Regions from separate parts of the Exiguobacterium oxidotolerans JCM 12280 genome, predicted to be linked through region 2. Evidence: predicted binding sites of a transcription regulator. Region 2 holds the regulator's gene; each other region holds the start of a gene.

The links. The regulator Rex, encoded in region 2, represses fermentation and respiration genes when NADH is low (regulators of the CRP and FNR family bind a similar motif). The targets are predictions, from matches to a motif close to TTGTGAAATATTTCACAA.
Region 1: the regulator Rex is predicted to act here: its motif matches at 1,411-1,428, upstream of P403_RS0102825 (cytochrome ubiquinol oxidase subunit I).
Region 3: the regulator Rex is predicted to act here: its motif matches at 1,322-1,339, upstream of adhE (bifunctional acetaldehyde-CoA/alcohol dehydrogenase).

The regions. Positions count from the first base shown of each region.
Region 1 covers NZ_JNIS01000001.1:533,358-536,731, reverse strand. Annotated here, with positions in the region: gene P403_RS0102835 (LysR family transcriptional regulator) at 1-214, shown strand, start outside; gene P403_RS0102830 (N-acetyldiaminopimelate deacetylase) at 198-1,310, shown strand; gene P403_RS0102825 (cytochrome ubiquinol oxidase subunit I) at 1,545-2,933, shown strand; gene P403_RS0102820 (cytochrome d ubiquinol oxidase subunit II) at 2,946-3,374, shown strand, end outside.
Region 2 covers NZ_JNIS01000001.1:1,294,215-1,297,588, reverse strand. Annotated here, with positions in the region: gene P403_RS0106545 (ABC-F family ATP-binding cassette domain-containing protein) at 1-1,481, opposite strand, end outside; gene P403_RS0106540 (redox-sensing transcriptional repressor Rex) at 1,650-2,309, shown strand; gene P403_RS0106535 (twin-arginine translocase TatA/TatE family subunit) at 2,309-2,515, shown strand; gene tatC (twin-arginine translocase subunit TatC) at 2,523-3,302, shown strand.
Region 3 covers NZ_JNIS01000001.1:2,884,356-2,887,729, reverse strand. Annotated here, with positions in the region: gene adhE (bifunctional acetaldehyde-CoA/alcohol dehydrogenase) at 1-1,177, opposite strand, end outside; gene P403_RS0114725 (beta-class carbonic anhydrase) at 1,510-2,061, shown strand; gene P403_RS0114720 (Na+/H+ antiporter family protein) at 2,204-3,374, shown strand, end outside.

The sequences.
Region 1 (3,374 bases), 760 kb from region 2:
ACATGGGATTGGTTTCGCGATTTTACCAGAGTCGACGATTCAAGAATCGAGTGAAGTGATGCAGATTCCGTTGAAGACCTCTTCGGGTAAAGTACTGAAACGCGATACATGGATTTTATCGACCGAATCCATGCTTGAGTTAAAACAAGTCCAAGCCTTTTGGGACATCGTAAAAGAAGAAGGAGGAAGTCAGTCAGATGGAATACGCGATTGAAATGCGAAGAGAACTTCATAAAATACCGGAACTAGGGTTCAAGGAGTTCAAGACGCAAGCCTTTATTTTAAATCAGATTCGCTCTTATCCTGAAGACCGTGTCAGCTACGATACGTTTGAGACAGGTGTTTTCGTTCGTGTTAAAGGGTTGACCGGAAATCGAACAATCGGTTACCGCGCAGATATCGATGGTTTGCCGATCGAAGAAGCGACGGGTCTGCCTTTTGGTTCGGAGCATGCTGGAATGATGCACGCCTGTGGGCATGACGTCCATGCGTCAATTGCATTAGGTCTGCTTCGCCGTCTTGTCGAGTTACCAATCATGGATGACGTCGTCTTCTTATTCCAACCGGCAGAAGAAGGTCCGGGTGGAGCGGAACCGATGATTAAAAGTCCGTTATTTGAAAAATATCGTCCGAGTGAAATGTATGGTCTCCATGTGGCGCCTGAATATCCGGTCGGGACAATTGCGAGTCGTCCTGGCGTCCTTTTCGCCAGTGCACGGGAAGTTCATATCACAATTTATGGTCAAAGTGGTCATGCTGCTTTTCCTCATTTGACGGTCGATACGGTCGTTGCTCAGGCTGCGCTCATCATGCAACTGCAAACAATCGTCAGTCGATCAATCAATCCGATGAATTGTAGTGTCATCACGATTGGCAAGGTCGATGCAGGGATTCGGGAGAATGTCATTGCCGGTCGAGCTGTTCTAGATGGAACGATGCGCGCGTTGAACGGCACTGATATGGAAAAATTAGAAGAACGGGTCCGTGATATCGTTCGTGGAATTGAAGCGTCATTTGGCGTGAAAATTGATTTGCAATTCGGAAACCGCTATTACGAAGTCGTTAATGATCAAAACGTCGTCGACAAATTTTCTTCATTCGTTAAGATGAATGCAAATTATGTTGAATGCGATGCTGCGATGACGGGTGAAGACTTTGGATTCATGTTAAAAGAAGTCCCAGGCATGATGTTTTGGCTTGGAATCGATAATCCAACATCCGGCTTACATCAGCCGACGTTAAATCCGGATGAAGAGGCGATTCCGTTTGTGATTAATTTACTGGATCATTACTTCCGTGAATATGTGTAAACTGTATGAATCGTAAAAAGACTGTGGAAATGCCCTTTACTTCGTTTAAAATTGAAGTAAAGGGTTTTCATTTAGCGGTAACCTCTAGTTTTCGAACGTTTTGTGAAGAAAATCACGAATAGATGTGAACAATTTGTTACATCAAACATTTAGAACAGACACAAAGGGTTATGTTCTCTATGATACGGATATAAACATATATAGAAGTACGTTTAGGAAGAGGGGGGCACACACATGTTCAATGATCCAGTTATGCTCAGTCGATTATTGACAGGGCTCACATTAGCATTTCACATCATTTTTGCAACGATTGGTGTAGGAGTTCCGTTGATGGTACTCGCAGCCGAGTACATTGGAATTAAACGAAAAGATCCAGATTATATTCTTTTAGCACGACGCTGGACGCGCGGTTATATCGTAACGGTAGCGGTCGGAGTCGTTACGGGGACGGCAATCGGATTACAATTATCGCTCTTATGGCCTTCATTAATGCAAGTAGCCGGACAGACGATTGCTTTGCCACTCTTCATGGAAACATTCGCCTTCTTCTTTGAAGCGATCTTCCTTGGGATTTACTTGTACACATGGGATCGCTTTAAAAATCCGTGGTTACACTGGTTAATCGGGATTCCGGTCGTCATCGGAGCGACGGCGTCGGCCTTCTTCATCACGACGGTCAACTCGTTCATGAACTCGCCGGAAGGGTTTAAAATCGTCAACGGAACATTGACACAAATCGAACCATTGAAAGCGATGTTCAATACGGCAACGCCAACAAAAGCGACGCACGTCATCGTCTCGGCTTACTTGACGGTTGCCTTCATCTTAGCAGCTATCGCGGCGTTCCATCTCTTGCGTAAGAAAACACTGTCCGCAGCCGAGACGGCGTATCACAAAAAAGCACTTCGTCTGACAGTCATGGCTGGATTGATTTTCGCCTTCTCGACAGCGCTCGTCGGTGATTTTTCAGGAAAGTACCTTGCGAAATATCAACCTGAAAAATTAGCAGCAGCGGAGTGGCATTTTGAAACGACAAATGAAGCAGAACTGATTTTCGGTGGGATTTTAGATGAGCAAGAAGATGGTAGTTATGACATCAAAGGTGCGGTTAAGATTCCGTACGCCTTGTCAATTCTTGCAGGCGGGGCACCAGATACAGAAGTCATCGGTCTAAATGAATTTGCGAAAGAAGACCAAGCGCCTTTATTCGTCCACTATTTCTTCGATATCATGGTATCGATCGGGATGTATTTAGCAGCGATTTCCGCCTTGTTCATACTCGCATTCCGACTGAAGAAGTTAAACCCGTATAATAAGTGGTTATTGCGTGGTATTTTCATTGGTGGACCACTCGCCATCGTTTCGATTGAAGCAGGTTGGATGTATGCGGAAATCGGACGTCAACCATGGACGCTATATGGTATTATGAGAACGGCTGACGCAGCGACGACATCTACTGCGGTCGGACCGATGCTGATTCTATTCAGCATGTTGTACCTCTTACTTGGTACGATTTGTACAGTCGTATTGCTCCGTATGTTTAAAAATAATCCTGTCGGTAAAGAACTCGCAGACGATCACCATACTCGCGGTGAAGCGATGTTTGCGGACGATAAAGAATAAGGAGGGAACGAGTTGGACATTCAAACACTAGGAATAACCGTACTTTGGACGTTCCTCTATGGATATCTCATCGTTGCCTCAATTGACTTCGGTGCTGGATTTTACGCATTTTACTCGAAATATACAAAACGAGATCATTTGACGAATCGATTGATTTTACGTTATCTCTCGCCCGTTTGGGAAGTGACGAACGTTTTCTTCGTCTTCTTCTTTGTTGGTCTCGTCGGGTTTTTCCCGGACACAGCGTACTACTATGGAACGGCACTTCTCGTGCCTGCATCAATCGTACTCGTTCTGATTGCGATTCGCGGTAGCTTTTATGCCTTTGCGAACTACGGTTCGAACGATAGTATGTTCTATACGTTTCTCTATGGTGCGACGGGACTCTTGATTCCGGCTGCGATGTCGACGACGTTGACGATTAGTCAAGGTGGCTTTATT
Region 2 (3,374 bases):
CCTTCATAGTCGACAAGCGCGTTCTCAAGCACCATCTTCGAATCAAGATCGAGGTGATTGGTCGGCTCATCGAGAATGAGGACGTTCGTTTTGCGTAATTTTAACTTCGCGAGGGCGAGGCGTCCACGCTCGCCGCCGGATAATTCATGGACGAGCTTGAAGACATCATCACCGCTGAACAGGAATTGACCGAGGACGGACCGGACTTGTTGTTCCCGCATCAACGGCCACTCGTTCCAAATTTCATCGATGACCCGGTTGCGGTCGTTGAGCTCGGCTTGCTCCTGATCGTAGTAACCGACGGAAACGCCGGTCCCGAAACGATGTTCACCGAATAACGGTTTAATCCGGTTGACGAGGACTTTCAGTAACGTCGATTTTCCGATTCCGTTCGGACCAACGAGGGCGAGGGATTCGCCACGTTGTAAGCGGAACGTGATGCCTTTTGAGACGGCTTCTTCATAGCCGACCGCGAGTTGCGTGACTTGTAACACATCGTTCCCACTTTGTTTTTCAATTGGGAACGACAGGACGGTGCTGCGTTCATCCCCATCCGGACGATCGATCCGGTCGACTTTTTCAAGACGTTTGCGGACGCTTTGTGCGCGTTTCGTCGTCGTCGCCCGTGCGATGTTACGCTGGATAAAGTCTTGCATCTTCGCGATGTCTTCCTGTTGCTGTTCGAACTGCTTCATCTCTTGTTCGTAGAGTGCTGCTTTTTGTTCCAAGTATTTTGTGTAGTTGCCGGTAAACTTCCGACAGACGTTCCGTGACAATTCATAAACGACGTTGACGACCTGGTCGAGGAAGTAACGGTCATGGGAGACGATCAAGACCGCTCCACGGTAACCGGCCAGGTAACTTTCGAGCCAAGAGAGTGTATCGATGTCGAGGTGGTTCGTCGGCTCGTCAAGGATTAACAGCTCAGGTGCCTGAAGCAACATCTTCGCCAGTGCGAGTCGCGTCCGTTGTCCACCGGATAGCGTCTGGATCCGGCGTGAATAATCGTCCGGATAAAAACGCATCCCGTGCAGGACGGAGCGGATATTGGCTTCGAACTGGTAACCACCGGCGTCCGAGAAGTCATGTTGGGCCTGATCGTATGTTTTTAACAGACGGTCGTAAGCAACAGCATCATTTAAGATATGGTCCATCCCCATCTCGATCTCCATCCGACGGAGCGAACGTTCCTGCTCTTGCAGGTGCTCGAACACGGTCAACATCTCGTTCCAGATCGTTTCATTCGACTCAAGACCACTGTCCTGGGCGAGGTAACCGATTTTCACTTCCTTACTCTTCATGATCTCACCAGAGTCATGACTAAGCTCTCCAGCGATGATTTTTAAAAGTGTCGATTTTCCGGCACCATTTCGTCCGACGAGCGCAATCCGGTCCCGCTCCTGCACTTCGAGTTTAATATTGTCTAAAATCGGCTCAACACCGAATGATTTTGATAGTTGGTTCACTTGTAAGAGAATCATAAAAACATCCATCCTTCCACCCTTTAGTCTATCATGAAAAAAACGCAGGAGTCCCGTGGAATATATTATTTGTTAGTCTATGTGAAGTGGTTTACAATCAAAGAGAATAGAATTCTTTGCATTGATTTGGGTGCCACGTCAGAACGTGGCCGAAGGGGGAACTGCAGTATGAATGGGCCAGACACAAAAATACCACAAGCGACGGCGAAACGACTGCCGTTATATTATCGTTTCATTCAGAGTCTTTATAACTCAGGCAAGCTGCGCGTCTCTTCAGCAGAGCTCAGTGAAGCGGTCAAAGTCGACTCAGCGACGATCCGCCGTGATTTTTCCTACTTTGGGGCGTTAGGGAAAAAAGGATACGGTTACAACGTACAACATCTATTGACGTTTTTCCGAAAGACACTCAACCAGGATGAAGTCACGAATGTGGCACTTGTCGGGGTCGGGCATCTCGGAACGGCGTTTGCAAATTATAACTTTTTAAAGAATAATAGTACTCGGATAGTCATTGCGTTTGATGCGGACGAAAATAAGGTCGGAACAACGACGCAAGACGTTCCTATCTATCATGTCTCTGACATGAAAGAGCAAATCGAAGCGAACAAGGTTGATGTCGCCATCTTGACGGTCCCATCCCAGTTCGCGCAGTCAGTAGCGGATGAGTTAGTTGAGTATGGTGTGACCGGAATCCTAAACTTTACACCGGCGCGGTTGAACGTACCGGCCCACGTTCGGGTCCATCACATCGATTTGTCGATCGAGTTGCAGTCACTAGTTTATTTCATGAAGCATTATTCGCAATCAGCTGAAGGAGTGAAATCATAATGGAAAACCTTATTCCGTTAACCGTCGGATTTATGGGAGCAGGAAGCATCGCCTTGATCGGCGCCGTCGCGTTGATCATCTTCGGACCGAAAAAATTGCCGGAGCTCGGTCGTGCTGCCGGTCAGACGTTAAAAGAGTTCAAGAGTGCGACACACGGCATCATGGACGATGATAAAGACAACAAGGATGAATCGAAAGAGAAGTGATTAAATTATGGCGATTGATCAAGAACAGAGTGTGACATCGCATCTAGACGAGTTGCGCAAGCGGATCGTCTGGTCACTCATCATCGTCGTTGTCTTGTTCGCTGCGGCCTTTCCGCTCGTCCGGCCGCTCGTGCGTTTTTTGCAGTCGGACCTGAAAGAGCTCGGCATCGGACTGAATGCCTTTAATGTGGCCGACCCCTTGATGCTGTACTTGAATTTAGCGTTCATCATCGCGGTCGTCCTGGCTTCACCATTTTGGATGTACCAGCTATGGGCGTTCATCCGACCCGGTTTATTCGAACAGGAACAGAAAGCGACCTTGACGTATATTCCGGTCACGTTTTTCTTATTTTTGTCCGGAATCGCGTTCTCTTATTTTTGGTTACTTCCGTTTCTACTCAAAGTATCGACGGAACTTGGGCAAGAGCTCGGCATCGAGCAAGTCATCGGGGTCGAAAACTATTTCAGTTTCTTAATACGGCTGACGATTCCGTTCGGTATTTTGTTCCAACTGCCGGTCGTGACGATGTTCTTGACTCGTCTTGGACTCGTGACGCCATTGTTCATGCGGAAAAATCGGAAATACGCGTACTTTGCGCTGTTCGTCATCGCGGCTTTAATCTCTCCACCAGATGTGACGTCACATTTGATGATTTCGGTACCGTTGTTCGTTCTTTATGAAATCAGCATCATGATTTCAGCCCGGACTTACAAAAAAGTACTGATTCTTGAGCAACAAGCCGAGCTTGAACGGCAAGCGGATTTGATGCGTGAGTTGAATAAGTAACAGTAGCCTCTTAGACGTTTCGGCGCCTGAGGGGTTTTTAATTGGAAGCGCTATTTTTATATTGAAAAAGTG
Region 3 (3,374 bases), 1.6 Mb from region 2:
ACGCCGTCATCAAGTCGTCATTCGTCGTATGGATGACTGCCGTATGACCGAGTCCACCGATTTCAAGCATCCGTTCAGCAACATGGAACGCATCTTCTGTTGACTGGACGCTATACGCACCAAGGACAGGGCTTAGTTTTTCGTGTGAGAGTGGTTCTTCTGAGCCGACTTTTTCAAGTTCTGCGACAAGCATGACAGTGTTGCTCGGGACGTCGATGCCGGCTTTTGCTGCGATCCAGGTTGCCGGTTTCCCGACGATGTCGGCATTGACGGCACATGTATCGGTTTTGATGACGAGCGCTTCGAGACGTTTTTTCTCATCTGCTGTACAGAAATAGCAACCGAGTGCTTCCATCTCCGCACGAACTTCCGCGTAGATTTCCTGATCGATGATGACCGCTTGCTCCGATGCACAAATCATTCCGTTATCAAACGTTTTTGAAAGGACAAGGTCACTGACGGCACGTTTGATTTTCGCTGTTTTTTCGATGTAACATGGAACGTTCCCTGGTCCGACACCGAGTGCCGGCTTACCTGTTGAATAGGCTGATTTGACCATGCCGGCTCCGCCGGTCGCAAGAACCATCGCGATATCCGTATGGTTCATCAAGACTTTTGTTGCTTCGAGTGACGGTTGTTCGACCCACTGGATACAATCTTTTGGTGCACCCGCTTTGACGGCAGCATCGCGTAATGTTTTTGCAGCTTCGAGTGAACAGTTTTGCGCTGACGGGTGGAAGGCGAACACGATCGGGTTTCGTGTTTTAATCGCGATCAACGCTTTGAACATCGTCGTTGATGTCGGATTCGTCACAGGTGTGACGCCACAGACGACACCGACCGGTTCCGCGATGTACGTGATACCGTTTTGAACATCTTCTTCTAAGATACCGACCGTTTTTTCTTCACGGAGACTGTTATAGATATATTCCGTCGCAAACATATTTTTAATCATTTTATCTTCAAAGACACCACGTCCTGTTTCTTCTACGGCGAGTCGTGCCAGTTCAACGTGACGTTCGAGACCGGCAAGCGCCATGTCACGGACGATCGTATCGATTTTCTCTTGATCAAATGTTAATAATTCTTGTAATGCGGTTTGACCTTTTGCGACGATTTTATTGATCGTTTGTTCGACAGGTGATACGTCTTGTTTGATTTTTTCTTTGACAGCCATGTTAGGTTTCCTCCCTATTTTGGAACGAATCTGAGTCTGCATTTCCCTACTAGATGTTAGGAATGCCAAGCTGATATTCAATAGTTTGTGCTTTCCTTCACAAATCAATCATACCGCCTTTTTGATGATTTGTGCATGACCATCCTGTGAACTATTTCACATCATTGAAAACGCTCTCATTCTCAAAAGGTGTTGTCGGACAAGGCATCCTTTTTGAATTCCTTGCCTGTGACTTTTCTCACAGCACCTATTTTCTTTGCTTGTCTGACGGACAAAACATCGTGTAATCTATTAAAAGATACATATTTATTTGTTTTGAAGGAGGAAGTTTTATGACAATCGTCAATCAAATGCTTGCGTTCAACGAACAATTCGTCGAAGAAAAACAATACGAACAATTCATCTCGGATAAATTCCCTGATAAAAAGGTCGTGATCTTAACGTGTATGGATGCCCGCTTGACGGAACTCCTCCCGCACGCGCTCGGTCTCAAAAACGGCGATGCGAAGATCATTAAAAATGCAGGGGCCGTCCTCTCGCATCCATTCGGTTCCGTCATGCGCTCGATTCTCGTTGCGCTTTATGCACTCGGTGCAGAAGAAGTCATCGTCATCGGTCACCACGACTGCGGCATGAGTACAATTGATCCGGCGAAGATGATTGCCGAGATGGAAGGACGCGGCATCAATCAACAAGTCTTAAAGACACTCGAAGCCTCCGGTGTCGACTTACAGCAATGGTTACGTGGATTCACGTCAGTCGAAGAAAACGTTGGCCATTCCGTTGGTTTAATTAAAAACCATCCGTTATTACCACCCGGCACAAACGTCCATGGACTCGTCATCGACCCAGGGACAGGGAAACTCGACCGCGTCGATTGCTAAACCTGTCTTTATATAGTAGAAAGGAGGCACGACCGACACCGGTCGTGCCTTTTCATGTTTTTTTCTTGACAGCAAAAAGAACGGTCTGTATGATACTTTAGTATAGTACAGTGATACCAAAAGAAAGTGTGGTTTTAAAGTTATGTTCAATGCTGTTGTTTTAGCCGTTATCCTTTTATTTGTCTTAGCCATCTTCCGTGTCCACATCGTCCTCGCGATGGTCATCAGCGCTCTCGCCGGTGGTTTGCTCGGCGGTCTTGGTCTAACGAAAACGATTGAAAGTTTCTCAGGTGGTCTTGGAGCCGGCGCAGAAATTGCCCTCAGTTATGCCCTGCTCGGTGCGTTTGCCGTCGCCCTGTCAAAAACCGGGCTGCCGGACGCCCTCGCACATAGCTTGATTGCTCGCTCAAAAGGCAGTGCCGATGCGACGTCGGTCAAGAAGTTAAAAGGGTTCATCATGTTCGCGATTTTATTACTCGCAATCAGTTCACAAAACGTCTTGCCGATTCACATCGCCTTCATTCCGATCATCATCCCGCCGTTACTCGGTCTGTTCAATGATTTGAAGATTGACCGGCGCCGGATGGCGATTATCATGACGTTTGGTCTCGTCACACCGTATATGTTTTTACCAATCGGTTTCGGTGATATCTATCTCAATCAGATTCTGTTACCGAACTTACAAGAAAACGGGATGGACACCGCTGGCGCATCGGTCATCAAAGCGATGGCAATCCCGGCGCTCGGGATGTTGTTCGGATTGTTACTCGGTCTATACAATTACCGAAAACCGCGTGAATATGAGATGCGGAACATCGCACCAGACGATTACGAGATTCCCGTCGTCACGAAATCCAAATTATTACTGAGTTCAATTGTCGTCATCGCGACGCTCGTCGTCCAGTTGACGACTGAATCGATGATCATCGCTGCGACGACCGGTCTCCTGCTCTTCCTCGTGTTACGACTCGTCCGCTTCAGCGAAGCAGACGATGTCATCACACGCGGTATGCGGATGATGTCGTTCATCGGATTCGTCATGATTTCAGCGAACGGCTTCTCAAACGTTTTACGTGAGACAGGTGATATCGAACCACTCGTCGAAAACTCAAAATCGTTGATGGGCGATTCGCAGCTCGTCGCTGCCTTCGTCATGTTATCGATCGGACTCCTCGTCACGGTCGGTATCGGTTCAAGTTTCTCGACAATTCCGGTCATCGCCGCCATCTTCGTCCCGCTCTGTATCCAGTACGGATTCAGTCTCGAGGCGACGATTGCCATCATCGGAACAGCCGGTGCACTCGGTGACGCCG